One region of the Salinivibrio sp. PR6 genome, then DNA from elsewhere that is predicted to be linked to it. Evidence: predicted binding sites of a transcription regulator. Region 1 holds the regulator's gene; each other region holds the start of a gene.
What was found. The regulator MetJ, encoded in region 1, represses methionine synthesis genes. The targets are predictions, from matches to a motif close to TTAGACNTNTANANGTCTAA.
Positions count from the first base shown of each region.

Region 2: a site for MetJ is predicted at 3,382-3,401, ahead of BZG72_RS14270 (MetQ/NlpA family ABC transporter substrate-binding protein). Genes of this name have one in related genera too.
Region 3: a site for MetJ is predicted at 2,921-2,940, ahead of metH (methionine synthase). Genes of this name have one in related genera too.

Region 1 is NZ_MUFA01000006.1:168,770-179,762, forward strand. It holds gene BZG72_RS06790 (1,4-dihydroxy-2-naphthoate polyprenyltransferase) at 1-494, opposite strand, end outside; gene hslU (HslU--HslV peptidase ATPase subunit) at 655-1,986, opposite strand; gene hslV (ATP-dependent protease subunit HslV) at 1,989-2,525, opposite strand; gene BZG72_RS06805 (SPOR domain-containing protein) at 2,676-3,233, opposite strand; partial or broken gene cytR (DNA-binding transcriptional regulator CytR) at 3,306-4,316, opposite strand; gene priA (primosomal protein N') at 4,486-6,687, opposite strand; gene rpmE (50S ribosomal protein L31) at 6,904-7,119, shown strand; gene BZG72_RS06825 (malic enzyme-like NAD(P)-binding protein) at 7,374-8,627, shown strand; gene metJ (met regulon transcriptional regulator MetJ) at 8,722-9,039, opposite strand; gene metB (cystathionine gamma-synthase) at 9,226-10,392, shown strand; gene BZG72_RS06840 (bifunctional aspartate kinase/homoserine dehydrogenase II) at 10,454-10,993, shown strand, end outside.
Region 2 is NZ_MUFA01000023.1:12,640-23,632, reverse strand. It holds gene BZG72_RS14285 (VOC family protein) at 76-501, opposite strand; gene BZG72_RS14280 (GNAT family N-acetyltransferase) at 631-1,173, opposite strand; gene BZG72_RS14275 (multidrug effflux MFS transporter) at 1,170-2,384, opposite strand; gene BZG72_RS14270 (MetQ/NlpA family ABC transporter substrate-binding protein) at 2,559-3,356, opposite strand; gene BZG72_RS14265 (LON peptidase substrate-binding domain-containing protein) at 3,512-4,081, shown strand; gene BZG72_RS14260 (sigma-70 family RNA polymerase sigma factor) at 4,208-4,777, shown strand; gene BZG72_RS14255 (ChrR family anti-sigma-E factor) at 4,774-5,448, shown strand; gene sstT (serine/threonine transporter SstT) at 5,755-6,972, shown strand; gene mlc (sugar metabolism global transcriptional regulator Mlc) at 7,096-8,310, opposite strand; gene queE (7-carboxy-7-deazaguanine synthase QueE) at 8,574-9,239, shown strand; gene queD (6-carboxytetrahydropterin synthase QueD) at 9,306-9,668, opposite strand; gene BZG72_RS14230 (methyl-accepting chemotaxis protein) at 9,936-10,993, shown strand, end outside.
Region 3 is NZ_MUFA01000013.1:65,732-76,724, reverse strand. It holds rRNA gene rrf (5S ribosomal RNA) at 1-58, shown strand, start outside; tRNA gene BZG72_RS11795 (tRNA-Thr) at 155-230, shown strand; rRNA gene rrf (5S ribosomal RNA) at 238-353, shown strand; gene metA (homoserine O-acetyltransferase MetA) at 535-1,482, shown strand; gene BZG72_RS11780 (cation:proton antiporter) at 1,520-2,812, opposite strand; gene metH (methionine synthase) at 2,996-6,655, shown strand; gene lysC (lysine-sensitive aspartokinase 3) at 6,694-8,082, opposite strand; lysine riboswitch at 8,180-8,367, opposite strand; gene BZG72_RS11765 (pyridoxal-phosphate-dependent aminotransferase family protein) at 8,631-9,764, shown strand; gene BZG72_RS11760 (Wzy polymerase domain-containing protein) at 9,761-10,993, opposite strand, start outside.

The DNA.
Region 1 (10,993 bases):
GCCACCCCGAGCCAACCAAAGAAGATTAGCACCGACACATCTCCTAAACCGCGATAGCCATACGGCTTGTTGCCCACGGTGTAGGTAATGGCCGCGACAATCGCCATCACACCGAGCAGCAAGAAACTAATAATGTCAGTCGGCTGTTGGCAGGCAATCGCAATCAGTGACCCACCACTGAGTAGGGTTAAACCAATATTAAGCATGAGCGCGCGGCGCATGGTGGTCAGGCTGACTTGGCCGGATTGGATCGCGCGCATGGGACCGATACGCGTCGCGTTATCCGTGCCTTTTATCGCATCACCATAGTCGTTCGCGAGGTTAGACAGGATCTGCAGCAATAAGGCAGTGACGAGCGCCATCAAGCTGATTGACCATGACAGGCTCCCTTGCGAGGCAGCGACCGCACTGCCGGACAAAATCGAGGTAACGGCCAGCGGTAGCGTTTTAGGTCGCGCCGCATCCAGCCATATCGCGAGAGTAGAAGGCCGCATAGCGATCCTCAAGACGAAAAAACGATGTCACCATTATTGCGCAAGCCAGGGGAGGAGTAACCCATTGTCGGCTGAAATCCGACTTGCTGTTGCGCTAGCTCAAATTTTGATGCAAAAAAGGGCAGCGTTTGCTGCCCTAGTATTGCGGTCTCGAGCTCGTTTAGAGGATGAAGCGACTCAAGTCTTCGTCATCAACCAGCTCTTCGAGGTGGCGGCGGACATAATCCGCATCAACGGTGACACTTTGACCGGCGCGTTCGCTGGCGTCGTATGAGACCTCTTCCATCAAGCGTTCCATCAAGGTATGCAGGCGACGGGCGCCGATGTTTTCAGTTTTCTCGTTCACCCGCCACGCGGCAGAGGCCAGCTCATCAATACCACTTTCCTCAAACGCCAGATCAATCTCTTCGGTTTTTAGCAGTGCGGTATATTGCTGAGTGAGCGACGCATTTGGCTCAGTGAGGATCCGCTTAAAGTCATCGGTGGATAGCGCTTCAAGCTCAACACGGATGGGCAAGCGCCCTTGCAGTTCCGGGATCAGATCAGACGGACGTGATACTTGGAAAGCGCCTGAGGCGATAAACAGAATATGATCGGTTTTGATCATACCGTGTTTGGTGGACACTGTGCTGCCTTCGACCAATGGCAAGAGATCGCGTTGCACCCCTTCGCGAGACACCTCGCCACCACTGGTGTTACCTGACTTACAGATCTTATCGATTTCATCCACGAACACGATGCCGTTGTTCTCCACCATGTGGATGGCTTGCTCTTTAATTTCTTCTTGGTTAACCAGCTTGGCGGCTTCTTCCTCGGTCAGCGCTTTCATGGCGTCTTTGATTTTCATCTTACGCTTTTTGGTGCTGTTGCCACCGAGGTTTTGGAACATGCTTTGAAGCTGGTTGGTCATCTCTTCCATGCCTGGCGGCGACATGATTTCCACCCCCATTTGTGGGGCGGCGACATCGACTTCCACTTCTTTATCATCAAGCTGGCCTTCGCGTAATTTTTTACGGAAGCTTTGCCGTGTTGAAGAGTCCTCTTGGCTGGCCTCATTTTGGCCCCATGCGTCGCGTGCTGGTGGCAGCAAGATATCGAGGATACGATCTTCAGCTTGTTCTTCAGCGCGGAATTTTACCTTTTCCATCGCTTGCTGCTGGGTCATGTTCATCGCCACATCCGCCAGATCGCGAATAATGGTTTCCACCTCTTTCCCAACATAACCCACTTCGGTGAACTTGGTAGCTTCCACCTTGATAAAAGGCGCGTTGGCAAGGCGTGCCAACCGGCGAGCGATCTCCGTTTTGCCCACACCGGTTGGACCAATCATCAAGATGTTTTTTGGGGTGACTTCCGCACGCAGCTCTTCGGCAAGCTGCATTCGGCGCCAGCGGTTTCGCAGTGCGATCGCCACCGCACGTTTGGCATTGTCTTGACCGATAATGTGACGGTCAAGCTCATGCACGATTTCGCGTGGAGTCATTTCAGACATCACTAATCCTGTTTCTTACTCTCGAGTTCTTCAACCGTGTGTTGCTGGTTAGTAAACACACATATATCACCGGCGATGGTTAGCGCTTTCTCTGCGATCTCGCGGGCATCTAACGCCGTGTTTTCAAGCATAGCAACCGCGGCGGCTTGGGCATAGTTGCCGCCAGAGCCAATAGCAATCAAATCGCGTTCGGGTTCAACCACATCGCCGTTACCAGTAATGATTAATGAGGCGGTTTCATCGGCGACGGCCAGTAGGGCCTCTAATCGACGCAGTGCGCGATCAGTGCGCCATTCTTTAGCCAGTTCAACCGCCGCTTTGGTTAGGTGACCTTGGTGCAGTTCAAGCTTGCGCTCGAAGCGTTCAAATAAGGTGAAGGCGTCAGCAGTGCCACCAGCAAATCCGGCGAGAACTTGGCCGTTATACAAACGACGGACTTTTCGGGCATTGCCTTTCATCACGGTATTGCCGAGTGACACTTGGCCATCGCCAGCAATAACCACTTTACCTTCGCGACGAACGGAAACGATTGTAGTCACGGGAACCTCTTTCTTTGTGTCTGGTACACCAGGTGGGTGATTAATGTAAGAGGTTGGGCTTTGCCGCTCACTTTTCAAGGGGAGAAGGAAGGATTTCAATCAAGGCTGGGCAAGGAATAGACTTGGCCCAGCCGATAAAATGTGGCGCTGTTATTCCCAGTACCAAATAGCACAAGGCTCAACCCCGGCGCGGCGGAGCATATTACGGTCACGCTCTGCTTGACGCTTGCGTGGGTAAGGACCCAATACCACCCGGTACCAGGTGCCTTTTTCTCCTTGGCTTATCTTGATTTGGCTTTCTAGCCCTTGAAAAGCGATGATCGCTTTACGTTCATTTGCCTGCTCTTGACTGCGGTACGCACCGCATTGCATCAGGTAAGGACGCGTGGATTGCGGCAATGCTTTGGCCCTCACTTCCACCTCTTTACTCTCCAGCTCTTCGATGTAACTCCATTTTTCTTCAGGCTTTTTAGGCAGATGTGCCTTCTTGCTCTGCGTGGAAGGCTGAGGCTGTGCGTCTGTTGCCGGTTTAGGCGCGGGTGCGTCGGTATTGCTTAATAGGTACAGGCCATAACCAAACGCGCCAACCAAACAGACAGCAAGCAACGCCCATTTTAATGGGAAACGAGCACGCGCTTTAGGTGGTTGGCGGCGGGTATTTTTTTTACGTGGTGCTTTACCACGTTTTACGTAGTCACGAGTTGCCACAGCAAATATTCAATTTCAAAAAGCCAGTAAAGCGCTCATGTTACTGGCTTCGACTCGTGCTGACCAGTCTTACTACCGAGACGGTGGGGCAACGCTCTCACGGATCACTAATTTGGCATCTAAAAGCCGTGATCCTGCATTCACTTCACGCCCTTGCAAGGTGTTGAGCAGCATTAACATCGCCTGACGACCAATGTCGTAGCGAGGTTGGGAGACAGTGGTCAGGGGAGGATCACAATATTCGGCGAATTGGATGTCATCAAACCCTACAATCGAAATATCTTGCGGCACGCGCATGCCTAGGCGCTTTGCTTGTTGCATGGCACCGACGGCCATCACATCACAATGACAGAATACCGCGGTGGGAGGCTCAGGGAGGGACAATAGATTGGTCATTGCCCGCGCTCCAGAGGCAAAACTGAAATCCCCCACCACGCTGTAGGCTGGGTTGACTGTAATCCCCGCGCGCTGCAGGGCCTGCTGATAGCCTTGTGAGCGGAATTGCGTCAGTGCGGTTTCCGGCACCCCAGTAATATTGGCAATACGGGTGTGGCCGACTTGGGTGAGGTAATTGACCGCCTCAAAAGCGGCAGTCAGGTTGTCGATATGCACCGTCGGCAATTCAAGATCCGGGGCATACTCACACGCCATCACAAGCGGAGGGAGATTTTTCTGCTCGGGCTTACTGACATCAAAGGGAACATCGGAGCCCAGTAGGAGCATGCCATCTGCCTGTTTGGTAAAAACCAAGTTGACGAATGAGTTTTCGCGGTGGTGTTGTTGGGCACTATCTCCGAGCAAAACCAGGTAACCGTGCTCCATCGCCGCTTCTTCGATCCCGCGGATGATCTCACTAAAGTAAGGATCGCAGATGTCTGGGACAATCGCGACGATGGTTTTGGACTCGTTGCGGCGTAGGTTACGTGCAAGTGAGTTAGGGGAATAGCCAGCTTCTACGACCGCTTGCTCAACCTTTTTACGGGTTGTGGCCGAGACCTTTTCAGGGTTCATCAGCGCGCGAGAGACGGTTGCTGTGGATACACCGGCAATGTGGGCAACGTCCTTCATTGTCGCCATAATGACAGTCCTCTTGTTATCTGTATTGTGAGATCAGACAGTTATTAGCTCGTCTGACCTGTTCTCTTAGCCAATTGCGGCCTTATTCTACCTAGCCTTGTCCGATTTAAACACGGACAAGCTAACACTTATTGCAATGAAAGTGTGACTGCTGTCGCTTTACTGCAAGGGAATGTTAAGAAAGGTCTTGCGGCTCGACATCTAATGACCACCTCACTTTACGCGACAGAGGGAGCTGTTGGATGGCCGGGAGCGCCACTTGGAGCCATTGCTGCATGATTTTTCGGCTGGGCGCTTGAATGAGGAGTTGCCACCGATAGCGACCCGCGCGTTTCGCCATGGCGGCGGGCATAGGCCCCATAATATGGCATTCATCCTGTTGAATCGGTGAGGTAGCCAGCGTTTGACGCACCTGTTGTAAAAACTGCTGGACACTGTTTTCTTCATGCCCGTCGGCGCGAAAGAGACTAAGAAACGTGTAAGGCGGCAGCCACGCCTGACGCCGTTCATTTAACGCAGATTCGGCAAAGGCTTGATAACCTTTATGCACTAAAGATTGGATCAGGGTGTGCTCTGGATGGTGGGTTTGTAATAACACGGTACCCGGTTTACTGGCGCGGCCCGCTCGCCCGGCGACTTGCACCATCAATTGGGCCAAACGCTCAGGGGCACGAAAGTCATTACTGAATAGTGCCCCGTCAACATCGACTAAGGCGACCAGGGTGACGTTAGGAAAGTGATGGCCTTTGGCGAGCATTTGTGTGCCCAATAGAATTTGATACTCACCCTTTTCAATGTCGGCCAAGTAACCTTCAAGGCTCCCTTTTCGCCGGGTATTATCGCGATCAATGCGAACGGTATTGTATTCGGGAAACAAGGTGCCAAGCTGGGATTCGAGCTGCTCGGTACCGACGCCGACACTAATAAGCTGGGTAGAACCACAGTCGCCACATTGGGGAGGCACACGTTTTTGGTGGCCACAGTGATGACAACGCAACTCTTGGTGTTGTTGATGAAGGGTATAGTAGGCATCACAGCGTTGGCAGTTCGCTAGCCAGCCGCATTCGTGACACATCATCGCGGGCGCATAACCGCGGCGATTTAAAAACAGCATCACCTGGTTACCTTGTTGCAGGTGCTGACGCATTTCAGCAATCAGCGGCGCCGACAAGCCAGCTTCGAGGTGATGGCCTTTGATATCGAGTATCCCTTGCCGGGCGGTGACCGCGTTACCAGGACGTTGCGTGAGCTTAAGGTACTGGTATTTTCCGGTTTTTGCGTTGTGTAAGCTCTCCAGTGATGGCGTTGCCGAGCCCAAGATCACCGGCACTTGTTCTTCATGCCCCCGCATGACAGCCAGATCGCGGGCGTGATAGCGAAAGCTATCTTGCTGCTTATAGGAAGGGTCGTGCTCCTCATCTATAATGATGATGCCAAGCTTTGCCATGGGGGTAAAAAGCGCTGAGCGTGTGCCAATCACTATCGCGGCTTGATTTTCCCGTGCGGCCAGCCAGGCGTTGAGACGGTCGGTATCGCTGAGCCCTGAATGCATCACGGTCACAGGAACAGCAAAGCGGCGCTCAAAACGGCGAATGGTTTGTGGTGTCAGGCCAATTTCTGGCACCAGGATGAGCGCTTGCTGGCCACGTGCGAGCACCGGCTCAAGCACATTGAGATACACCTCGGTTTTGCCTGAGCCAGTGATCCCCTCTAATAGCGCGCAGGTAAAACCATCGCCAGCATTGAGGGTGGCAACCGCCATCGCTTGCTCGTGATTTAACGTCGGCTTTTCTTCGGTCACCGCAAAGTCTTTTACCCAAGCATTGGCCTGAGAAGGGGGCGAGTAGGGCGCGATCCAGCCTTTTTCTGCCACCGTTTTTAGCACCGGCGTGCCGATATCTTGTTCGATTAAGTCGGCTTGAGTGGCTGGGCCGTGAGTGAGAAGCTGCAACACTCGGGCTTGTTTGGGGGCGCGGCTCAGACCTGATAGAGGTTGGTTTTGTCCTGACTCGGTGATTTGCCACCATTTTTGTTGCTGCAATGTCGCAGGGCGTCCTTTGCGCAGCGAGGTTGGCATCACCGCCCCCATCGCATCCCCTAGCGGATGATGGTAAAAACGGCTCGCCCATTGCAGGAGATTGTATACCGCGGGGGTCCAAACGGGCTGCGTGTCGAGTACGGTATCAATCGCTTTGAGTTGGCTGGCTTCCACACTGGCCGTTGGCGACAAGCCGGTAACGATGCCAACTTTATGCTGGCGTCCAAACGGCACCTTGACGCGCCCTCCGATGATCGGATGCTGATCGTCAGCAATACGGTAATCAAAGGTTTTCGGCAAAGGGACAGGCAAAGCCACCTGAGCAAACTGTTCCATCACAACATCTTATTGGCCAGAAGGAATGTCAGTGTAACGGTTAGCCACACGTTGGCAAAGCCTTGTTGCACCGTAAGAGACACGCGGATTGCACAAAAAAGTTGCGAAAAAGAGGGCGCTTGATTAGAATTGCGCGCCTTAGAAAATGTTTGTTAACGACGTGTGGTGCCCGGCTTAGGATCGGGAGAGCGACACGGCCTTTAAGATGAGGTTATCCCTATGAAAGCTGGTATCCATCCAGAGTACAAAGCCGTCACAGCAAAATGCTCTTGCGGTAACGAATTCGCGTTCAGCACAACCCTAGGCAAAGACATTTACCTAGACGTGTGTGACAAGTGTCACCCATTCTACACTGGTAAGCAGCGTATCCTTGATACCGGTGGCCGTGTTGACCGCTTTAAGAAGCGTTTCGGTGCCCTTAGCAGCAAAAAATAAGCCGCTATTGACCGAATACAGAGAAGGGACGCATCAGCGTCCCTTTTTTGATCGTATCGTCCCTGTCATCGGACAACAGGTCCGAGCATCATCGCGAATGCGCTGTTAGTACTGGTGGACGTTTGCTCCCTGCGTTACCATCTTTTTTATTATACAAACCTTCCCTGTGTGGTTTGTAGAGTGTCTGACTAATATCGGTGACGCTTCCCTGTCGATATTAGTTTCCCCTTCACGATAATAATTAGGAACACTAGATGTCGGACGATAAACGCCAGCAAGCGCTGGATTATCATGCATACCCTACTCCCGGAAAAATTTCTGTTGAATTGAGCAAACCTGCTGACTCGGCCGCGGATCTCGCGTTGGCGTATAGTCCTGGCGTTGCTGAGCCTGTGCGTGAGATAGCGCAAGATGCGGATGCGGTTTACCGCTATACGGGTAAAGGCAACATGGTGGCGGTGGTCTCAAACGGCACCGCGATTTTGGGGCTAGGAAATTTAGGCCCCATGGCTTCTAAGCCTGTCATGGAAGGTAAAGCTTTATTGTTCAAGCGTTTTGCTGGCTTGGACTCGATCGACATTGAAGTCAAACACCGTACTATCGATGAATTCGTGGATACCGTGGCGAACATCGCGGATACCTTTGGCGGTATCAATCTCGAGGATATCAAAGCCCCAGATTGTTTTGAGATTGAAAAACAATTGATTGCACGTTGCGAAGTGCCTGTATTTCATGATGATCAACACGGCACGGCCATCGTCACCGCTGCCGGCATGCTTAACGCGCTTGAGCTGCAAGGCAAAGATATCCGCGAGGCGACGGTGGTGTGCATGGGCGCAGGCGCAGCGGCTGTTGCCTGTATGGAGCTATTAATAAAATGTGGCGCTCAGCGGGAAAAAATCTATATGTTGGATCGTAAAGGCGTGATTCATACGCGTCGTGACGACATCAACAAATACAAGCAGCTGTTTGCCAATAACACGGATAAGCGTACCCTCGAAGATGTGATTGAGGGCGCGGATATGTTCGTTGGCGTCTCCGGTCCAGACTTGCTCTCACCCGACGCCTTGAAGCTGATGGCAGATAAACCCGTGGTATTTGCCTGCTCGAACCCAGATCCTGAAATTCATCCGGATGTGGCGCATCAAGTGCGCGATGATCTGATAATGGGAACCGGGCGTTCGGATTACCCGAATCAGGTCAATAACGTGCTCTGCTTCCCGTTTATTTTCCGTGGCGCATTGGATGTACGTGCCAGTGAAATTAACGATGCGATGAAGTTGGCAGCGGTAGAAGCCATTCGCAGCCTAGCCAAAGAGCCTGTCCCACAAACGGTATTAAACGCCGCCGGTTTGTCTTCGCTAAGCTTTGGCCCAGATTACATTATTCCCAAGCCAATGGACGCGCGTTTATTACCTAAGGTCGCCCGCGCGGTAGCGCTGGCCGCCGTGGAAACCGGCGTGGCTCGTATCGAGATGCCAGAAAACTATATGCTCGATAAGGCGTAATGCTTGAGCGTGAGGAAAGCGCGGTGGAATAGAGCCCGAAAAGGCTGTGCTGAGCACCTATCATTACAGAAAACCCGCCAATCGGCGGGTTTTTTTAGTATTCGCTATCGTCGAACTCGATACCAAGCTCTTCCATGATCCGACGTGCTTCAGCGGGAATGCTGTCGGGTTTATCCTTACGGATATCGTCATCGGTTGGTAGTGGTTGGCCGGTGTAGGCATGAAGAAATGCCTCACACAACAACTCACTGTTGGTCGCATGACGGAGGTTTTGCACCTGACGACGAGTACGCTCGTCGGTAAGAATTTTTAGTACTTTTAATGGGATAGAGACGGTGATCTTCTTTACCTGCTCTTTCTTTTTACCATGTTCGGCATACGGATTAATGTAGTCGCCGTTCCACTGCGCCATGTCTCACCTATCTTGATTATGGAATACCCAGAATGATGCTGCGGAGATTTTAGCTATATTAACCGCCACATGCAAAGGAGTATAGACGTCTAGAAGTGTTGACGTCCCAAAAAGCGCAGGGTAAGGTGGCAGTATGAAACCTGGATCACGCCCACCATGCGCAAACCAGACTAGCAAGGATAGATCATGACTGAGAAAAAAACCGACACTATCGCCGTTCGGACCGGGATTGGGACTGACACCCAGCACCATGCGGTGGTGCCTCCCCTGTACTTATCGACCAATTACCGTTTCCCGGCACTGGGTGATGTGCCTACTTACGACTACGCGCGAGGCGGCAACCCAACGCGTGCGCAGCTCGAACAAGCGCTGACTGACTTAGAAGGGGGCGCAGGTGCGGTGGTGACCAACTGCGGGATGTCGGCGATAAACTTGGTGCTATCTCTGTTGGAAGCTGGTGAGCATATTGTCGCCCCACATGATTGTTATGGCGGCACCTATCGCTTGCTCGAATCGCGTGCCAAACAAGGGATCTGGCAGGTAAGTTTTGTCGATCAATCGGACCATGATGCGTTGGACCAAGCATTGGCTAAACAGCCCAAGCTCGTGCTGGTGGAAACCCCATCCAATCCACTCTTACGCGTGGTCGATATCGCAGAAATATGCCAAAAAGCCCATCAAGTGGGGGCTTGGGTAGTGGTCGACAACACGTTTTTATCGCCAGCTTTGCAAACGCCTTTTGCGCTGGGCGCGGATATGGTGGTGCATTCGACCACCAAATTTATTAATGGCCATTCTGATATTGTCGGTGGCGCGGTGATCGCCGCGACCAGTGAACTTGCCGAGACATTGGCTTGGTGGGGAAATTGCTTAGGGGCGACGGGCAATGCATTTGACAGTTATATGACACTGCGAGGGTTGCGCACATTGGGTGCACGCGTTAAACAACACCAACACAACACTGAAGCGGTACTCAGTTACCTGCAAACGGTGTCGGCAGTGCGGAAAATCTACTACCCCGGATTGGCCTCTCACCCTGGCCACCAAATTGCTGCGCGCCAGCAAGCGGGGTTTGGTAGCATGCTGAGCTTAGAATTGGATACAGACCAAGCCGGTGTGGCGCGATTTATTGATGGCCTCACGTTATTTGCCCTCGCCGAGTCTCTCGGGGGGGTAGAAAGCTTAGTGACGCACCCTGGTTCGATGACACACAGAGCCATGAGTGACGCCGCGCAAGCGGAGGCGGGCATCGCACCGACCTTGTTGCGTTTTTCCATTGGATTAGAAGATGCGCAAGATTTGGTTGCCGATTTGGCGAACGCCTTTGCCCGTTTAGAGGGTGACACCCCATAGAGGCTGCGCTTCAGTGCGCGCCGCTTTACCGAGATCGATAGACATTAAGAGAGACCTTGCCATGCATGCGCAACCGACGGAAACGTCCCCCGAGTCACCACGCCAATTGCACAAGTTTGGTGGCAGTAGCCTTGCGAGCCCTGATTGCTATCGTCGCGTGGTCGATGTATTGACCGCGCATGCGAGCCAGCAAGACTTAATCGTGGTGTCCGCGGCAGGAAAAACCACTAACCAGCTGATCATGTGGTTAGCACAGTTAGACAAGGATGGACGAGTGGCGCATGAGACCTTGCAAGCGGTGCGCGCCTTTCAGCAAGACTTGATTGAGAACTTGATTGATGGTGAACCCAAGCAGAAGCTGGTGGATGCGCTTTATGCCGATATCGCAACCATTGCGTCGTTGGGCGATCAGGGCGTGAACGAGAGCGACAAAGCGTACGTGCAAGGTTTTGGAGAGGTCTGGTCGGCGCGTCTGTTGGCCCAGTTATTGAAGCAGCATCGACGTGCCGCGGTGATGTTAGACTCACGCCAATGTTTGCGCGCCGAGCGCGCCGCTCAGCCGGAAGTGGATCGCGGGGCGTCTTGGCCTTTATTGCAAAAT
Region 2 (10,993 bases), on a different contig from region 1:
TGACGCACACACCGCCCCGTTGAGTAAGGGGCGGTGTTTTTCTTTTTGGGAAAGCGAGCAGTGCGGCTTTGTGCGTTACTCGTAGAGGTACCTTTCTTCCGGTTTGTCGGATGAGTAAGCGACCAATTCCCACTCAAAGCCGGCTTTATCATAGAAATACATCCGCTTGCGGTGGGTTTCGTGCGCCATTGATCCATTGGGCTGATACCCTTTTTCAAGTAGGCGCTCGCGGATGGTATCGATATCATCAATGATCAGACCAATATGATTCACACCTTGAGATTTATAGGTACTGCGTGGCTGTATGCTGGGCTCTGAACTTGGGTTGGGCTCTTGCAGCGCAAAATAGCAGTGCTCATTGCCCACATGCACCCAACGATATCCTTTTGGCGACTGGGCATCTTGGCGAACTTTAAAATCGGGGACAGCCACCGCCAAAAACGCTAACGCCGCATCCATGTCCACCACAGTAATATTGACGTGTTCGATTGTTGTCATCATTCATTCCCTTTATCCGTGCTATCGAAAACTGAGCTTGGAAAGCTAAACATCGAAGGCAAGGATAAAACCTCAAGATAACTTGAGGTCAACGAACGAAAACAACATCAGTCGTCTGGGGGAACACTTAAGTCATGCTGCGGTGTAGGTATAGATCCAGTCGTCGTAAAACACTCCGCCGATAGAGAAGGCATCGGGGTCAATACGGCTGAGTTGAAACCCCACCTTTTCTAGCACGCGCGCAGAGGAAAGATTACCGGCGGTTACCGTCGCGTTGATGATTCGCGCATCACCATGATGGATGGCAAAATCGGTGACGGCCTGCAAAGACTCTGTCCCATAGCCACGCCCGTGATAAGGCGGCAACAGTAAATAGCCGACTTCAGCGACACCCTGCTCAAGTAAAAAGCCGGTGACGCCGATTGGCGTTTGTGTCGCCGTCTCTACAATCACCAAACACAACCAGTGCTTAGCGTCAGGGGACCACGGCGTGAGCCGTTGCTCAAATCGGGTTTCAATCTCATCCAGTGGCATCGGGTCAAAACATTGCGCAATCACGGCATTGTCTGTGTGTAGGCGGTGGAACAGCGGCCAGTCCGCTTTGACCATTGGCCGCATGCTCAGGCGTGGGGTTGTCAGCGGAAACAGGCCCGTTTCCAATGTTGTATTTGTCATGATGCCTCACTCGGGGTACTGGCGACGTTGACTTTCGGTGCCGCAAAACCGCGGAAGATATTGTGCACGGAGAGCAGCGCGCACACACCCACTACCACACCAAGGTGCCATGCTTCGCTAACGCCCAAGCTCAATAGCGCCATACTCATCAACGCAGAAATAATCATCTGTCCACCACCGGAGAGCGCAGCGACGGTGCCGGCTTGATTAGAGTAAGGTTGCATCACCTGCGATTGGGCGCACGGCAGCGCAATCCCGTTGCCAAACACCATAAAGAACTGCCCAATCATCAGCAGTAACGGGTCCATCGGGGTGAGCCATAACCAAACCGCAGAAATGAGCTGCATCACGGGTGCCATCAACAGCATGCGCTTGGTGCCTAAACGCGGACGAATACGCGAAACTAGCGCACTCCCCAACAATAAGCCACATGTCGGAATAAGCGCCCACAGCGCATATTGATCCGAGGTCATACCGATGCGCTCTTGCATTAAAAATGGCATCAGCGACACCGTGGTGATCACCAAGGTAAAATTCACCCAGCTAATACTGGCGAAATAGAGAAAATACGGTGTTTTTAACAATGCACCATAACGGCCGAGAATCACCTTCACATTGGGCAACGGTGAACGAGTATGCATGCTTTCTTTAAACAGGAAAAACAGTACGCACCACACCAAGCTGGTGTACACCATCAGCAAAATAAAGATCGCCAGCCAGCCTAGATTGTGGTTAACGAACCCACCAATAACGGGCGCCACAATCGGGGTCAACGACGCCACCATAATCAAATATGACATGGCTTGCGGTAGTTGATCCCCAGAATACGAGTCACGGGTAAAGGCACGCGAAAGCACGGCACAGCAGCCGGTCCCCATTCCTTGGATGCAGCGGCCAATGACTAGGCCAGTGAAGCTGGCGCTAAAACTCACCATCACGGTTAAGCCAATCAGTGAAAGCAACACACCGGCTAACAACACGCGGCGACGGCCAAGCGCATCTGAGATAGGCCCATAGATAAACTGTGATGGTCCAAAGCCAAGTAGATAGGCAGAGATTAGCAGTTGGACATTGTCCATACTGAGGTTGAAATCTCGGGCGATCCAGGGCAAAGACGGAAATACTAAGCCCATGCTGAATTGCCCAATGCTGACGGTCAGGCATGCCAGCAATACGGGCGACCAATTAAATGGGCGACTAGCCGATTGCATCCAGTTTCCTATGCGTTTTATTGATGTGGGGAGGTAGACGTCGCGATCCTAGCACATTGTGGATCACCGATAGATCACTATGGTAACAGTAATAACTGTATGAGTGGTAAACAAATAGTGACGTTTGGCCATCGGCCAGCGTTGCACTGGCCGATTTCACTGGGTGACAATAAATTAAAACGCAGGCTCTATGGTGCCATTAAAGGTATCTTGCAAAAACTGACGTGTTTTGTCGGACTGGAATAACGCGAGTAATCGCTGATACGTCGGGTTATCTTGATCGTCTTTGCGTGCGGCCACCACCATAACGGCGAGAGGCGCATCTTTAGATTCCAAGAAAATGCCCTGCTCGCTTGGATCGAGCCCTGATGACATCACATAATTCATGGTAATCGCCGCGGCATCGACATCTTGCAAACTGCGAGGCAGCTGTGCCGCTTCTACTTCCACAAATTCGAGCTGTTTAGGGTTGGATTGAACATCTTGCAGCGTGGCTTTAAAGCCAACATTGTCAGCCAACGTAATCAATCCTGCGTCTTCCAGCAATAACAGCGCGCGACCCGCATTTGTGGGATCATTGGGGATCGCAATTTGTGCGCCATTCGCTAACGCCTCGACCTTGTCGACTTTGTCAGAATAAATCCCCATCCGCATTAAGATTGAGCGACCAATCGCTACCAACTCGCTATCGTGGTTTTGGTTGAAATTGTCGAGAAACGGCTGATGCTGATAACTGTTTAAATCCAAACTACCATCCGCTAACCCTGCATTAGGCGAGATGTAATCAGAGAACTCTACGACTTCAACATCAATCCCTTCTTCTTTCGCTTGCTCAGCCACCGATTCAACCACTTGCGCGTGGGGACCGACCGTTGCGCCAATTTTAATGGTTTCAGTTTGGTCGGAACACCCTGAGAGGAATACCGCCGCGAGAAGTATCGCGAGACTTGCGCTGAGTTGTTTTATCTTCATTCCCTTTACCTTGCTAATTGGCCATTTAGACATCTAGAATGCCACATGGGTGATTAATGTCAATACGATTAGCTTGATACAAGGGCCGGCTTGATCGCATCCATTGCCCTACGCGTAATGGAAGGCATGTTAAATCGATAGAAGGAGGCATGAGTATGACTAAGCTGTTTCCTTTGCCCCTGTTTTTGTTGCCGGGAGGCAGAGCCAAACTGCGCATTTTTGAACCTCGTTATTTACGCCTCGTCCGTGAGTGCTCAGCGAATCAAGAAGGATTTGTGCTGGCAATGATGCAGGGAAAGCGTCTGTACAAGTACGGCACCTTAGTCGACATCGTCGATTTCGAAACACTGCCCGACGGCTTGCTGGGGATCACGATTGCTGGTCGCCAGCGGGTAGAAATTATGTCGACGGACCAAGAAGCGGACAAACTTTGGGTAGGCGATGTGCGCGCACTCAATGATTGGCCTCATGATGAGCATTTGGGTGAGGCGCAAGCCGACGACAAAGCGCGTATCGCCACAGGGCTCAAACACGTCTTTGCCGCTCACCCTGAACACGCAGAACAATATGAAGCGCCTCATTTCGAAGATTTAACCTGGAGCTGTCAGCGCTGGCTCGAAATTTTGCCGCTTTCTAATGCGCAAAAACAATGGTTTATTGCTCAAGAGTCAGCAGAAGAAGCGAAACAATTTATCAGTCAGCTGCTCGAAGAGGAAGTCGAGTGATCCAATCACTGCTACCCACGTACTGGTAGCCAAATGGACGGCTACGACAGATAGGACTCAACTATGACTGCGCCACAAACCATGTATACTGAGACCACCATTTCCAGACGGGACACGCGTGCCAACATGACTGACGTGACGAAGGAAGAGTTGTCTGCATTATTATTGAAAGTCTCGGAAGACCGTGACCGTGTTGCTTTCGAGCGCCTGTTTCGGTTTTTTGGCCCTAAGATTCGCTCTTACGGCTCCAAGCATCTCCGTGCTGACGGGCAAGCGATGGAGCTTGTGCAGGAAACCATGTTGGTTGTGTGGCGAAAAGCGCATTTGTACAACGCCGATAAAGGCGCAGCGACGACGTGGGTCTTTACCATCATGCGTAACATTAGCTTCGATATGTTGCGTAAGGTGCAATCGAACCGGGAAGACAACTTCAGTGATGATATTTGGCCCGTGCTCGAATCTGGCCAGCAAGACAATGAGTCGGATGCTGGTGCGCAATATATGATGGATCAAGAGTTGCTGTCGTTCATTGATGAGTTACCCGACGTGCAACAACAAGTGGTGAGAGGCGTATATCTGAAACAACTTACTCACCAAGAGTTGTCAGAACAGTTAAACGTGCCGTTGGGCACCGTAAAATCCCGATTGCGTTTAGGTCTGGAAAAGCTCCGCAATCACCTGGAGGTTAAACAATGATTAAATATCACCCATCGACCGACTTACTTGACGCGTTTGCCGCTGGCAAACTGCCCACCTCGATGGCGATTGCGTTGTCAGCACATGTTGAGCTCTGCCAGGAATGCCAGGCATATGTCGCCGCTGCAGAAGCCTCGCTTGCAGATTCAGCGTTCGACGAGGAAGAAATAACCGTTGCTGATTGGGATTATGCGGCTGAAGACGAAATGCTTGCTGCCATTTTCGAAGATGCGGCGGCCAATGATGGTGCCGTCGATGCGCAAACACCAGTCCGTGCAATACAAATAAGTGTGAGTAACAAAACCTACACGTTGCCACGCGCGCTACAGCGCTTTAGCGACTCTAACTGGTCATCATTTGGCAAAGTTCAGCGCGCCCGGTTGAACCTTGATGAAGGGGCAACACGTGCCAGTTTCCTCCATATTGATGAAGGCGGCTCGGTGCCTGCGCACACGCACAAAGGCTATGAGTTAACCCTTTTGCTTGATGGTACGTTCGAGGACGAAAGTGGCGAATACGTACCGGGTGATTTTATTTTGCTCGATAGTCGCCATCATCATACGCCATTCACCAAACAAGGGTGTTTGTGCTACACGGTGGCCGATGCACCGCTTTATTTCACCAAAGGTGTGAGCAAATTACTCAATACCGTGGGACATGCGATTTACTAAAAAATTCTGTGTTAGTTGTTATCCTTCTGGCGGCTGCGAAGCCGCCTTTTTTTATGCTAAAGAGGCAACGGAATGCGTGCTTTTGCTCGGCGATGCTCTCCATTATCGCCATTAATCTCGTGGCGGTAACAGAATAATTACACCTGGTAAACCTTTACTTAATGACAACTCTCCGGCTCAGTCCTACATAACTAGTGCAAAGTAGTAATTTTCCCTTTACATCGGGTGAATCAAACTGGTTTAATTCGTCACTTCTAACGATTCATTAACAGCCATTGATAATAAACACAGTGAAGTGAGAGTCACATGAGTCAAACACAACTCGCCAGTGTCAGCCGAGGCAACTCGTTGGTACTTCAAATCCTTGTCGGTATTCTTGCCGGTGGTGTCCTAGCATACCTGTCTCCTGAGTGGGCAGCGAATGCAGGACTGTTCGGACAACTCTTTGTCAGCGCGTTGAAAGCCGTTGCCCCCATTTTGGTCTTCGTTTTAGTGGCGGCTTCTATTGCTAACCAAAAACAAGGGCAGCGCGCCAATATGCGCCCTATTATTGGTCTGTACCTTGTCGGTACGCTTGCTGCCTCGCTGACGGCAGTCACCATGAGCTTCTTGTTCCCCACGACCCTGGAATTTGCGACCACAGATGCCAGCATCACACCACCTGAAGGGATTGGCCAGGTATTGAATACGCTGCTTTTCAATATCGTGGATAATCCCGTTAGCGCATTGATGAACGGCAACTATATCGGGATCCTAGCCTGGGCGATTGGTTTAGGGATTGCCCTACACCATGCATCAAACGAAACCAAACGCGTGTTTTCCGACGTGTCAGAAGGCGTGTCGATGATCGTGCGCTTTGTGATCCGTTTTGCACCTTTGGGTATCTTCGGCTTGGTCGCGAGCACACTGGCTAAAAGTGGTTTTGATGCTCTCGCGGGCTATGTACACCTTCTCGGTGTGCTATTGGGTAGTATGTTCACCATCGCACTCGTGGTTAACCCAGCGATTGTGTACTTCAAAACAGGTCAAAACCCATACCCACTGGTTTTAAAATGCCTACGTGAAAGTGGCATAACCGCCTTCTTTACCCGTAGTTCAGCGGCTAACATCCCGGTGAATATGCAACTGTGCCGCCGCCTTGATTTGGATGAAGACACCTACTCAGTGTCTATTCCACTGGGTGCAACCATCAACATGGGCGGTGCGGCGATCACCATTACGGTATTAACGTTAGCGGCGGTTCATACGCTAGGCATTGAGGTGGACATCGCTACTGCGGTGCTACTAAGTATTGTCGCGGCGGTATCGGCCTGTGGTGCATCCGGTGTGGCCGGCGGCTCACTGCTGCTGATCCCACTGGCCTGTAACTTGTTTGGGATCCCACAAGAGATTGCCATGCAAGTTGTGGGAATTGGCTTTACCATTGGCGTCTTGCAAGATTCCGCAGAAACAGGGCTCAACAGCTCAACGGATGTGGTATTTACCGCGGCAGCTTGCATGGCCGAAGAAAGAAAAAATAGTTAACATGGCTATTTAAAGAAACACTTTCAAAAAAGCAGGTGCACGTCACCTGCTTTTTTTATCGCTGGCCTAGGCGCTTAGGCCGTCATTGACTGTCGTCTTTCCAGTGTGCCACACCGCGCGACACTACCCCTCCAGAACCTTCATCAGTAAGTTGCCATCGTACATGGCTTGTTTGACCATCGCGGCGCCCGGCATGGTGGCCTGGGTATAAAAATAGCTTTCTTCCAACACGAGGTGCTTACTATACAGTGGGATGGTTTGCGTCTTTAAGCACTCCATGATCGCCGGATAAAGCACGCTCTTGGCACGATTAAACTCGCCGCCGAAGAGTATTTTTTCTGGGTTGAATAAATTCACCACAATCGCGATAGCCGTACCCAGATGATGCCCCAACTCCGTGATCACCTGATGCGCGAGTCCATCGCCTGCCACTGCCGCATCACAGATTGCTTCTATGGTTAACGGTTTCCCCTGTAACTGGCTCGCGTGCCCCTCATCGAGCAGCGTCTGTACCTGTTCATACACGGCAGAAAGACTGGCGACCGTTTCCAGGCAACCATAGTTACCGCAAAAACAGCGTTTACCAAAAGGCTTAACCTGAATATGACCAAGCTCGCCCACATTGCCAACACGCCCCTGGAGTACCTTTCCCTCCAGCATGATCCCCGCGCCGACGCCATTGTGAACCGCAACCAGTACCGCGCTATCGGATTCTTTTGCGTTGCCAAATAACTTCTCTGCCAACGCCCACGAGCGTGTATCATTGCCCACAAATACGGGCAGCCCGGTCTCACGATGCAACACGGGCCCCAGCGGCATATGGTCAACCTCAAAATGCGGCATTTGGATCACTGTACCTTGGGCGCTGTTCACCAAGCCCGGGAGCGAGACCGCAATGCTGGTAACACGATCAACCGTTTGTTGGTGGCGTGAGAAAAAGGCTTTTACGTATTCAACCACCGTGGAAAGCAAGGCATCCTGCGCCATGACATCAATTTCATGGCGTTCTTGAATAAGGATTTCACTACTCAGTGAGTGCAATGCCATAGTAAGATAACCACGACCAAGGCGCATCGATAAGAACTGCCAGCCTTCATTGTCCAGCACCAGACCAACAGCGGGGCGGCCACGCATGCTGGTGCCCTGTATTTGTGTTTCTTTGACCAAGTGCGCGTCCATCAACTCTCGGACAATTTTGGTAATACTGGCAGGCGCCAATTGACTGCGCTTCGAAAGCTCAATCCGAGAAATCGGCGCAAAGCGGTCGATCAAATTATAAATCGTGCCCGCATTTTTACGCTTAATGTGGTCGATATGTCCCGGCTGCCCAATAATCATGCCTTGTCCTATAACTGCTTGGCCATGGTGATACCCTGATATCACCTATCTCCGTGAATTTTTTTACTTCGCGAACTAATTGTGAAGCAGCAAGCTGTTACCCCGTGATGTGGGTCACTTTAGATCGATGAAATCGCGTACAAACTCACAAAACCCGCTTAAACAGTAACGCTGTTCAAAGGCTAATCACGCGTGAAAAAACAAGATCTCAGTCGTATTCATTGGCATAATGTGGCGCTTTATATCTATCGCTATAAACCATCATGTACCGAGTCAACGAAATATTTGAAACCATTCAGGGCGAAGGCACGTTTACAGGGGTTCCCTCTGTCTTTGTTCGCTTACAAGGTTGTCCTGTCGGTTGCGCCTGGTGCGATACCAAGCAAACTTGGGAAACCGATGAGAAAGATCAGAAAGACAAAATTTTTATTATTGATAAATCTGAGGATTCTCCCGCTTGGTGCTGGCTTGATGGCAATGCGATTACCGCCGACATTTTAAGCCGCTACCACGCGCGCCATATTGTGATTACCGGTGGCGAACCTTGTCTTTATGACTTAAGGCCGTTAACCCATGCGCTAGAAGCGGCAGGTTGCCAATGCCAAATAGAAACGAGCGGCACCTACCCTATCCACGCATCCGCCAATACGTGGGTCACTGTGTCTCCGAAAATCAATATGCGAGGGAAGTTGCCAGTGCTTAAGGAAGCGATGGCGCGGGCGAATGAGGTAAAGCACCCGGTCGGCACAGAAAAGGACATCGATCAGCTTGATGCGCTACTCGCCACCTGCCCACCGGCTGATACAGCAACGATTGCATTACAGCCCGTGAGCCAAAAAGCGCGCGCGACCCAGCTGTGCATTGATACATGCATTCAGCGAGGCTGGCGCCTATCGATACAGACACATAAGTATCTGTCGATTGCCTGAGCATGGAGAGCAACGGCTTGGGTCGCCGTTACTCAAAACCGCGTGACTCGCGCAGCGCCACGACACTCAGTCACCGTAATAGGTACAGCCAGCGGTGCAGGTCTCTTTCACCATCACTTTACTGAGTAAGGGTAAATTTGGCTTAACTTGTTGCCAAATCCACTGTGCGAGTACTTCGCTGGTCGGATTCTCTAGCCCTTCAATCTCATTGAGATAATAATGATCAAGGCGGTTATAGATAGGCTTAAACGCCGCTTTGATTTCCGCAAAATCAATTACCCAACCTGTGTGAGGATCCACCTCACCTTCTACGTACAAACGCACGATAAAAGAGTGTCCATGTAAGCGACCACACTTATGTCCCTCAGGGACATTAGGAAGGTGGTGTGCCGCTTCAAAGGTGAACTCTTTAAACAACTCGGTGGTCATTTTATCTCTTCCAACAACAATAAGAGGCCGCATGCTACTCAAATTAGCCGGATGACTCAATCGCATTCCTCACTGGCTAAGCGCACGTAACATTCCAACCTAGCATTCAGCCAACAATGCGGACTCGTGTCTCACTAACGGGACGATTTACGTCGATGAAATCACACATTTTATATGGGGACTCCCTTACTTGCGCACTCTGGGTTTAACATAGTGGCTACAGGCTATAACTGATAACTCTATAACTTAATAACAAATGGTTGACTCATGCGCATGACCCTTGCGAGCAAAATTCTTCTTGCTCTTTTTCTTGTTTTCGCTCTGGTGCTCGTCACGTCCTTGGCCTACCAATCTCATCAGCAAAAGGCACTGATGACATCGATTGTTAGTCAGCAAACGCTCGATAAAGCCTCTAACTACTTTGATAGCCTTAACATGTTGATGTTGACGGGCACCATTAGCCAACGAAATACCTTACGAGAAAAAATGCTTTCTCATGAAGGTATTGAAGAGGCGCGTGTGATCCGCTCCGACGCTATTACTCGCTTTTTTGGCCCCGGTAACCCCGAACAATCGCCGCAAGATGCGATTGATCAGCGTGCCCTAGACGGTGAAACCATCGTTGAAACCGTCGACAGCAATGGCGAAAAAGGACTCGTGGTTGCCCTACCAATGAAAGCAAGCAGCGACTACCGCGGTACTAACTGTCTGCAGTGCCACGTGGCGGAAGAAGGGACGGTGCTGGGGGTGATTCGCCTTGAGTACGATCTCGAGCCGCTTTACGGCACCATAGATAAAGAAATGCTCATTACTGCCGGGATCATGGGAAGCATTGCTGTGATCGGTTTTCTGATCTCATTAACGGTGATCCGTCGGTGGGTAGTGTCTCCGCTCAAGCGGGTCTCTGCGTTCATGAAACGTACCAGCCATGATAAAAATCTGGCCGAGCGTCTCAACGATACCCGAGGCGATGAAATCGGTGAACTATGTGATAGCTGTGACCAGCTACTTGATAACTTCTCTGCCAGCTTGCAACAAGTTCAGCGTACCTCTGAGACGCTTTCAGCCGAGGCGATGAACTTGATTCGCGTCTCTAGCCATACCGACCAATTAGCGGATAGCCAGCGTCACGAAACCAATGATATGTCATCAGCGATCGATAATGTTCAACAACACCAACATGATATCCAAAACCGCACCCAAGAGGCCGCGCAGCTGAGTGAATCAGCGGCCACCAGCGCCAACCAAGGCAGTGATCTCGCTAACGTTGCCGCCAATGATATTCGCAAGTTAGTCGAAGATATAAGCCAGGTGCGCAGCCAAAT
Region 3 (10,993 bases), on a different contig from region 1:
GAAGCAGCGCCGATGGTAGTGTGGGGTCTCCCCATGTGAGAGTAGGACATCGCCAGGCTTGCTTTCTTGTTTTCAGATTTTTGGAAAAATCTGAAGGCAAAAACAGCTTTAAGCATCAAAGCAAATAGACGTAAGACTTTGATGAAGCGTTTTCGCTGATATAGCTCAGTTGGTAGAGCGCACCCTTGGTAAGGGTGAGGTCGGCAGTTCAAATCTGCCTATCAGCACCAGGTTTTTCTTGGCGGCCATAGCGTAACGGCACCACCTGAACCCATGCCGAACTCAGAAGTGAAACGTTGCTGCGCCGATGGTAGTGTGGGGTCTCCCCATGTGAGAGTAGGTCACTGCCAAGAGTTATTTATAAGCCCTCCGCATTTGCGGGGGGCTTTTTTCGTTTTTGCCTCTCCTCATTGATCCTGTCTTTTCCTATGCTTAAACAACACTTGTGCAATGATTGATTATTGCTTGAGCTCGGTCAGTGGCTGCGTTATGTTATTAGATATCTGGACGTCTAAACATCCCTAGGAGGCAGTGATGCCGATTAAAATCCCGGATCAACTCCCCGCGACCAATATCCTGCGGCGCGAAAATATTTTCGTGATGACAGAAACCCGTGCGGTGAGTCAAAACATTCGCCCGCTGAAGGTGCTGCTACTTAACCTGATGCCGAAAAAAATCGAGACCGAAACGCAATTTATGCGTCTGCTTTCTAACAGTCCCTTGCAAGTGGATGTGGAGTTACTGCGGATAGATAATCGACCAAGCAAAAATACGCCTACCGAGCATCTTGATACCTTCTATCGTCAATTTGAGACTGTACGAACGCGCAACTTTGATGGTCTGATCGTGACGGGGGCACCGTTAGGACTGGTGCAGTTTGAGGACGTGATATATTGGGAGCACCTTCAAGATGTGATGAATTGGGCGCATAAGCACGTTACCTCAACCTTATATATTTGTTGGGCCGCGCAAGCAGGGTTAAAGTTGCTGTATGATTTACCCAAGAAAACCCGCAAAGAGAAGTTGTCAGGGGTTTACCGTCACCACATTAATGCTGAGTTATGCAAACACCCGCTATTACGCGGCTTTGATGATAGCTTCTTAGCGCCCCACTCACGCTATGCGGATTTTTCTCCGAGTTATCTGGCCGAACATACCGACCTCGATATTTTAGCCACGTCCAATGAAGCGGGTACCTATCTGGCGGCGACGAAAGATAAGCGCAATGTGTTTGTCACCGGTCATCCTGAGTATGATTCTCATACCCTGCATCATGAATACCATCGGGATTTAGAAGAAGGCATGGAGCCCGCGGTCCCCCTTAACTATTACCCAGATGACGATCCTTCGCAGCCACCGTATGTGAGTTGGCGAAGCCATGGGCATTTACTGTTTGCCAACTGGCTAAACTATTGTGTTTACCAGCAAACGCCCTTCGACTTGGATGCCTTTTCCGCGTCTAACTTTACCCTTGATGAATAAAAAAGCGCCTGCGGGCGCTTTTGGGTTAGGGACTCGGTTAGCTTTGATGTTTATCCATTTCGTCTTGTGCTGCGTTTGCTTTATCAACCATGCCTGTCATGGTTGAGCCTTGCACCAAAATGGAGAACACCACCACCGCATAGGTCATGATGAGGATCAGCTCGCGAACATCGATATTTTTTTCCGGCACCACCATGATGCCAGCGGGCACGGCCATTGCCATGGCCAACGCAAGCCCTCCGCGTAAGCCTCCCCAGCTTAATATACGTACTGCCCAAGGGTTATAGGTTCGAAAGCGCTTAAAGCCGAGGTAACACACTTTCACGCTGATAAACCGGGCGAGAAGCACAATAGGCACCACCGCCGCCATAATGATCCAGTCTTCTTTATGGAAACTGATTTGCAGCAAGCTAACCCCGATGAGGAGAAAGAGTAGGCTGTTAAGAAATTCATCGACCAGTTCCCAGAAGTGGTCGAGGTGATCTTCACTTTCTTTGGAAAAGCCAATAAAGCGGGTCCAGTTGCCAATCATAATCCCGGCAACCACCATTGCCAGCGGGCCAGAGACATGCAGCATATCGGCCAGGACATAGCCAGCGCTGGGGATAGCCAGCGTTAATAGCAATTCCATCGAGTGGTCGTTGGTGGCACAAATCAAGCGATGGAAAAGATAGCCAAGCACCAGGCCATATAAAATCCCGCCAACGGCTTCTTGTAAAAACAAGGCAATGGTACCGCCCACCGTCGGGTTGTTGTCGCCAAAGGCCAGGGTAAAAAGAGTCACAAAGATCACGATACCCACGCCATCATTAAATAGCGATTCTCCCTCTATTTGTGTCGTGATCCGCATCGGTGCTTGCAGTTTTTTCACAATGGCGAGAACAGCAATGGGATCGGTCGGCGAGATCAGCGCGCCAAATAGCAGGCAGTAGAGATAATCGAAAGGAATACCGATCAGCTGAAACACGCCCCAGATACCGGTGCCGATTAAAAACACAGAGACCAATAGCCCGCCGATCACCAGGGTCGTGATCTCCCACTTTTGGTCGGAGAAAGAGGGAAGCTTGACACCAATTCCCCCCGCGAAGAGCAAAAAGCCGAGGACGCCTTTGAGCAAAAAGGTATCGAAGTGGATATCTGTCAGTATTTGCTCGGCCATGGTTTTGAGTGGAATGGCTTGGTATTGACCGGCGACCACTATCAACAAAGACAGTAGGAGCGAGCTGGCGGTGATGGCGATGGTGGTTTGTACTCGACTGATTTTACTATTAATAAAAGCGATAAAGATGGCTGCAGCAGCCATAAAGCTGAGGATTGCGTAAGTTGACATGCCGCTTCCTAGTACAACGAGGGAATGAAAAAATGTGTCAAAATATTAATAGAAATCGTTGTCAAAACGAACAGCTGAATTGAAATAGATCAAAATAAATTGTTATTTATAGACGTCTAGATTTCCATTTTCGCTGTGGTAGGATGAAATGACTGCAACGAGGAAGATGATAAGCGTAATAGTATGGACCGACTGACACAGCAACTGCGCGACCGTATTCTAGTGATCGATGGTGGCATGGGCACCATGATTCAGGGGTTAGGGCTCAATGAGGCCGATTATCGTGGCCAACGTTTTAAAGATTGGCACTGTGATGTGAAAGGCAACAATGATCTTTTGGTGCTGACTCAGCCTGATAAGATCGCTTCGCTACACAGTGATTACCTGGCCGCGGGCGCGGACATTATTGAAACTAACACCTTTAACGCCACCCAAATTGCGATGGCTGATTACGACATGCAGGCGCTGAGTGCGGAAATCAACGTAGCGGCAGCCCGGCTTGCGCGTGAGGTCGCTGATGCTTGGACGGCTAAAACGCCGGATAAACCCCGTTTTGTCGCGGGTGTGTTGGGGCCGACCAATCGAACGTGCTCAATCTCACCAGATGTGAATGACCCTGGGTTTCGCAATGTCAGCTTTGATCAGTTAGTCGACGTGTATGCCGAGTCCACCGAAGCGCTCATTGAGGGTGGGGTTGATATCATCATGTTGGAGACCATTTTTGATACCTTGAATGCCAAAGCCTGTGCGTTTGCGGTTGAAAAGGTCTTTGATGCCCGTGGGTTTCGCTTACCCATTATGATCTCCGGCACCATCACTGATGCGTCTGGACGCACCTTATCCGGACAAACGACCGCCGCCTTTTATCACTCGCTGCGCCATGTTGAGCCACTGTCGTTTGGCTTAAACTGCGCACTTGGGCCGGCTGAATTGCGCCAGTATGTCAAAGAGCTGAGCGGCATTTGTGAGGGCTTTGTCTCCGTCCACCCTAATGCGGGGTTGCCCAACGCGTTTGGTGAGTATGACCTTTCTCCCGAACAGATGGCGACACACATTGATGAGTGGGCGGCGTCTGGCTTTATCAATTTGGTCGGTGGTTGTTGTGGCACCACGCCTGAGCATATTCAAGCGATTAGCGACGCGGTGAAAAAACATGCGCCACGCTCTCTGCCTGACCACCCTGTAGCCTGTCGCTTGTCTGGGCTCGAGCCCCTGACCATTAATGCCGATAGCTTGTTCGTTAACGTGGGTGAGCGCACCAATGTGACTGGCTCAGCACGCTTTAAACGCTTAATCGTTGAAGAGCAATACGACGAAGCGCTGGAAGTGGCATTGCAGCAAGTGGAAAACGGCGCCCAAATCATCGATATCAATATGGATGAAGGCATGTTGGATGCCGAAAAGGCCATGGTGCGATTCCTCAATTTATGCGCGGCCGAGCCGGATATTGCCCGCGTGCCTGTGATGATTGACTCCTCCAAATGGGAAGTGATTGAAGCTGGCCTCAAGTGCATTCAAGGGAAAGGCATCGTCAATTCTATTTCGCTCAAAGAAGGAGAAGAGGCTTTTCTTCGCCAAGCACGTTTAGTCCGTCGCTATGGCGCGGCGGTGATCGTGATGGCGTTTGACGAACAAGGTCAAGCCGATACTCAAGCACGGAAAGTGGAAATCTGTACGCGCGCTTATCATCTTCTGGTCGAGCAAGTCGGCTTTCCGCCGGAAGATATTATCTTCGATCCCAACATTTTTGCGGTTGCCACCGGCATTGATGAGCACAATAACTACGCAGTCGATTTCATCAACGCCGTGGCCGACATTAAACAAAACCTGCCGCATGCCATGATCTCGGGCGGTGTCTCCAATGTGTCGTTTTCGTTTCGAGGTAACAACCCAGTCCGCGAGGCCATTCATGCGGTGTTTTTGTATCACTGCATCAAAAATGGCATGGATATGGGGATCGTCAACGCCGGTCAGTTAGCCATCTATGATGATTTAGCCGAGTCTTTGCGCTTGGCAGTAGAAGATGTGGTGCTCAACAAAGATGATGGCGCCACGGAGCGTTTATTGGAGATCGCCGACAGCTATCGCGATAGTGGGGAGAACGAGGTCGCGGAAACTGCGGAGTGGCGCAGTTGGCCGGTGGAAAAGCGGTTGGAACATGCACTGGTCAAAGGCATTACAGAGTTTATTGTTGAAGACACCGAGCTGGCTCGCGCCGCGGCAAGTAAACCTCTAGAAGTGATTGAAGGCCCACTGATGGCAGGCATGAACGTGGTCGGGGACTTGTTTGGTGAAGGCAAGATGTTCCTGCCACAAGTGGTGAAGTCGGCACGGGTGATGAAGCAGGCGGTGGCTTACCTTGAGCCCTACATCAATGCTGAAAAGCAGCAAGGACAGACCAATGGCAAGATCTTGCTCGCCACGGTCAAAGGGGATGTGCATGACATTGGCAAAAACATTGTTGGCGTGGTGCTGCAATGTAATAACTTCGAGATTATTGATCTTGGCGTGATGGTGCCGACCGATAAGATCCTGTCGGTGGCGCGTGAGGAAAACGTCGATATTATTGGTTTATCAGGCCTGATTACCCCATCGTTAGATGAGATGGTGAACGTGGCGAAAGAGATGGAGCGCCAAGGGTTTGATATTCCTTTGCTTATTGGCGGCGCGACCACGTCCAAAGCCCATACCGCGGTGAAGATTGAACAGCATTACCATGCGCCCGTGGTCTATGTGCCCAACGCGTCACGTGCCGTGGGGGTGTGCTCATCTTTGCTGTCACAGACTCAGCGGCCGGATTTTGTGGCCCGTTTAGCCAAAGACTATGCGGCGGTGCGTGAGCAACATCAACGCAAAACGCCTCGAACCGCTCCCGTCACCCTTGAGCAGGCGCGGGACAATAAGTGGCAAACGGACTGGGCAAACTATGCTCCTCCGCAGCCGTTGAAGCCGGGCGTGCATGTTTACGATGATGTCTCGATAGCGACCTTACGTCAGTATATCGACTGGACACCCTTCTTTATGACGTGGTCACTCAGTGGCAAATTCCCGGCGATTTTGGATCACGAACTAGTGGGTGAGGAAGCGCGCCGTTTGTATCAAGACGCCAATGCTTGGCTCGATCGTTTCAAGGCAGAAGGCTTGGTCGCCGCGAAGGGAGTGTGTGGCCTTTTTCCTGCCAACAGCGTTGAGGATGATATTGAAGTGTATACCGACTCGTCACGACAAACGGTGAGCACCATATTGAACCACTTGCGTCAGCAAACGAAAAAGCCACGTGGTGCCAACTATTGCTTGTCGGACTTTATTGCGCCAAAAAGCAGTGGCCAGCCGGATTGGATTGGCGCATTTGCGGTGACAGGTGGTATTGGCGAATATGCCTTGGCGGAAGAATACAAAGCGAAAGGGGATGATTATAACGCGATCATGATCCAGGCGGTCGCCGATAGACTCGCAGAAGCCTTTGCAGAGTACCTCCATCAGCAAATTCGGATTACCTTGTGGGGCTATGCGCCCGATGAGACGCTCGATAACGATGCGCTGATCCGCGAGCAATACCAAGGGATCCGGCCAGCGCCGGGTTATGCCGCCTGTCCTGAACACAGTGAGAAAGGCAAAATTTGGCAATTGCTGTCGGTAGAAGCACATACGGGGATGACACTTACCGAAAGCTATGCCATGTGGCCGGGGGCGTCGGTCTCAGGTTGGTATTTTTCCCACCCTGAATCACGTTACTTTGCGGTGGCGAAGATCCAAAACGATCAGCGAGACAGCTATGCAGCACGCAAAGGGTGGAGCAGCGAAGAAGCGGAAAAATGGCTCGGGCCGAACTTAAACGGCTAACGAAAGAAGCCAGCACATTGCCTGTGCTGGCTTTTTTATTATTCAAATAAGTCCGCGTGTAACCGCTGCACCACCTGGGTGGCATCGTCATCTTCAACCACAACACATACATTGTGGTTGCTGGCACCGTAGCAAATCATGCGTAGTTTATATTGTGCTAAGGCACTGAACACCGGCGCTGTCGCGCCAGCAGTATGATTCATATCATTGCCAATCAGCGCTACCACCGCCAGGTTCTCGCAGATCTCGACATGACATAACTGGGTCAGCTCGGCGATAGCCGCTTGTGGCAGCTGCGGCGCGTCGCCCTGAGTGTTGGTTTGATCAAGGGTTAAAGCGACACTGACCTCCGAGGTGGTGATCAAGTCCACCGAGATTTCAAATCGTGCCAAAACCTCAAAGACTTTGGCCAAAAAACCATATGCATGGAACATGTTTAAGCTGGTTAGTGTCACCATGGTTTGGTTTCGTCGTAAGGCGACGGCACGAAACAGCGGTGCCGAGTGCGCTTGCTCGCGGATCCAGGTGCCGCCTTGCTCAGGCGCTCTCGCGGCCCCGACAAACACTGGTATATGTTGGCGCACTGCAGGCAGTAAGGTGGACGGGTGCAGGATTTTGGCACCAAACGTGGCCATTTCTGAGGCTTCGCTAAAACCAATCTCACTGATTGGGCGCGCTTGTTCGGCAATCCGCGGGTCGGTGGTATAAATCCCGGGCACATCGGTCCAAATGGCCAAACTCTCTGCGCCCACGGCTTCGGCGAACAGTGCTGCACTGTAGTCGCTACCACCACGGCCTAAGGTGGTGGTTTGTCCGTGGGCATCCGCGCCGATAAACCCTTGGGTGACCACTCGATGTGTGGCTAAATGCGGAAGCAATTGGTCGTGGCACTGTGTTCGCGTCTGTTGTGGGTCAGGCTGGGCACAGCCAAACTGGCTGTCGGTGCGCAGCAATTCACGCGCATCTACTCTCAAAGCGGTTATACCTCGGCTGTTGAGCAAATGGGTGAAAATATGGGTTGAGATCAGCTCGCCGCAGGCAACCAACGCATCCGTTAGCGCTGTGTCAGGAATGATGGCCGCTTTTTCGGCATACTCGGCAATGGCGAGATGCCAGTGTTCGACGGCTGCTTGCGTGTTTTGGCAATCAGGAAGTTGCTGCAATATTGCTTGGTGAATGGCATTAATGGCGTCCAACTTGGCTTGGCGCACGTCAGGGTCGCTGATCCCTTTTGCGAGCGCGACTAAATGATTGGTCACTCCGGCGCACGCACTGATCACGATTAAACGGGTTTGCGGGTTTTGCTCGATAACCGCGGCGCTTTGCTGCATAGCCTCTAGCGTCCCGACACTGGTGCCGCCAAACTTAGCGACTGAAATTGATGGTAACGGGTTCACGTCCTTTTCCCCTTTTGAGCTCGTGCTCATTGATTCAATATATTCAAAAGTCAGTGGGGAACATCAGAAGTCACATCGTGACCGCGATAAATACCGCGACAAGGTAGGAAGAGCAAACGGCAGGCATTCTGCCAGAAGCGCTCCACCTGTCTGTCCATATGGATGACAAGTGACAGCCTGAAGGATTCAGCCTTCAAGGCCGGCAGCGTATCGACCCCGATCTTACGCCACCTCGGCATTGTCTCCCCTGGTTATCACGCTTAGGAGTGGGGCTCCGCCTGATAACTGCCTGAGAAATGCACCTCTTCTGCATGTTCAGTCATGGGTTGGTGACCGCATGAACAGTTTTAACATTACGGGTGTGGTCGCAGGGTGTCAACCGTGTTTTTGCTCTTGATGGGGGAGCACTGCCCAGCCCCCGCTTTGACTGAGGAAAAGGAGGCCATTGCGCCCTATCGGCACTGAAAAGAAACATAAATCGCCGCTAGCGATCACACAGTTCATGTGCCAGAGGCTAGGGGGATGGCGAAAAAATATGCTATAACGGTGAGCCTCGGTACCAACAACAAGGATTCGTGATGGCTCGTGCAATTTCCGATATTCAGTCTTTTCAACCCGTCGCTCGCACATTGATGGGGCCAGGGCCCTCTGACATTTACCCGTCGGTGCTGCAATCATTGAGCAAGCCGACATTGGGGCATCTTGACCCCTTATTCATTGGCATGATGGATGAGGTCAAGCAGCTACTGCAGTACGCTTTTCAAACCGACAATCCGTTTACCATTGCGGTCTCTGCACCTGGAAGTGCGGGGATGGAAGCCTGTTTTGTCAATTTGGTGGAGCCTGGCGACACAGTGATCGTCTGTCGCAATGGCGTGTTTGGCGACCGGATGCGAGAAAACGTGGAGCGTTGTGGTGCACATGCGGTCATGGTTGATGATGCCTGGGGCGCTCCGGTTAATCCTGAAAAGGTGGAAGCGGCCTTGAAGGCGCACCCGGAGGCTAGCATAGTCGCATTTGTCCACGCGGAGACGTCCACAGGCGCTTGCTCTGATGCACAGGCCCTTGCCACCTTGGCACGTGAACACGGCTGCCTCACCATTGTCGATGCGGTGACCTCACTCGGTGGCGTGCCGTTGAAGGTGGACGAGTGGCAATTAGATGCGGTCTATTCAGGCAGTCAAAAATGTTTGTCGTGTGTACCGGGCTTGTCGCCAGTGACATTCTCGCCCCGTGCAGTAGAAAAAATGCAGGCGCGGACTCACAAGGTGCAAAGCTGGTTTCTCGATCAAAGTTTGGTGCTGGGGTATTGGAGCGGCGACGGCAAACGTAGCTACCACCATACGGCACCCGTGAATAGTTTATATGCCCTACATGAAGCCCTGCTCAAACTGTATCACGAAGGGATTGAGAACGCGTGGCAACGCCACGATACCATGCATCAGCGTTTGAAAGCGGGATTGGACAATTTAGGGATTGGCTTTGTGGTCGATGAACCTTATCGTTTGCCCCAGCTTAACGCCGTTTATATTCCTGAGGGCGTGGATGATGCCGCCGTGCGCCAGCATTTACTTCACACCTATAACTTGGAAATTGGCGCTGGCCTCGGTGATTTGGCGGGTAAAGCCTGGCGAATCGGCTTAATGGGCTACGGCGCAAGGGATGAGAACATTGCCCTGTGCCTTAAAGCCCTTGAAGAGGCATTGCGCTAGGGCGTTGAATGATCCGGTAGGGTATGGCGGATTGTCCATACCTTCGCCGCGTTTGGATACAAGTAACGTGCTTCTTGCTGGATATCGCGAGCCCGCTGACGGTCACCGATTTGTAGGGCCACTTGATAGGCATGCTGATAGCCAGCAAAGCGTGGTCGTTGTGCGACTTGGCGCAATAATTGGTTAAGGTGTTGCTGGCGCTCAGTGTCAGACAGAGTTGCTAAATTAGCCTGAAAGTGACGGCTTTGTTGTGCGTGGGCGAGCTTTTGCTGCCACCATGGATGTTGCTGGTATAAGGCAAAACGTTGCGAGCTGAGTAAAGAGTCGCGCAAATAACGATTGGCCAAATATACGGATGACAGGCACACGAGTGTCGTGATGACGAGGGCAGTGATCACGGTGCGACTGGCCACACGTTGGCTGTAACCATGAGTGAGTACCGGGTAGCGGCGATATTTGCTGGTGAGGTTATCAAGCCAGTATAGCCAAAGGAGTAACAATACCCCATTGAACCACTGGGTGCCGCTTACCGGATAGATCATCAGTCCAGTGAGCGGAGGTAGCACTAAAGCAATCAAGATCCGCCGTGTCCCTGAGGGAGCACGAAGGATCCTGACGCCGAGCGCCATGATCACCAACACATAGCCCAATCCAATCAATAAGCCTCCTTCCAACAGCCAAAACAGCAGTGCACTAGGCAGGTTCACTGGACCAAGATGGCCGGGTTGTGAAGCAGAAAGCAACAGCAAGGCCTGCTTACCATTCCCCATGCCCACGCCGAAAAAGGGCGTTGTCTGCCATTGTTGCCACGCTAAACCCAACGCACGTCGCTCGCCGTCGCTCAGCCATTGCCAACTATCTTGACCACTGAGGGCAAATATCGCCAGGATCGCGCCGAGACAGACTGCCACAAGCCAAGTTTTGTGCTGGCGCCTGGAGGCAAAGCGACTCAAATAGGCTTGCTGTAACACGATGGCACACAAGGCAAAGAGCAGCAGCAGGGGCTGGCCTTGCATCGCTAACACTGGAATAAAAACCAAAGGGGTGACGGCCAATAAGCTTTGGCTGATGGGATGGCGGTAGCGGCCACTCGGCTCTCTGGCGAGAATATACGCCGCTAAGGTGAGACCTGTAAGTAGCAGTGTGTGCGTGACCGCAGGGGGCAAGTGAGGCACCCAGTTGTTAAACATAAAAGGCGCCATGCCCGGTGGTGATTGATTGCCCAACAC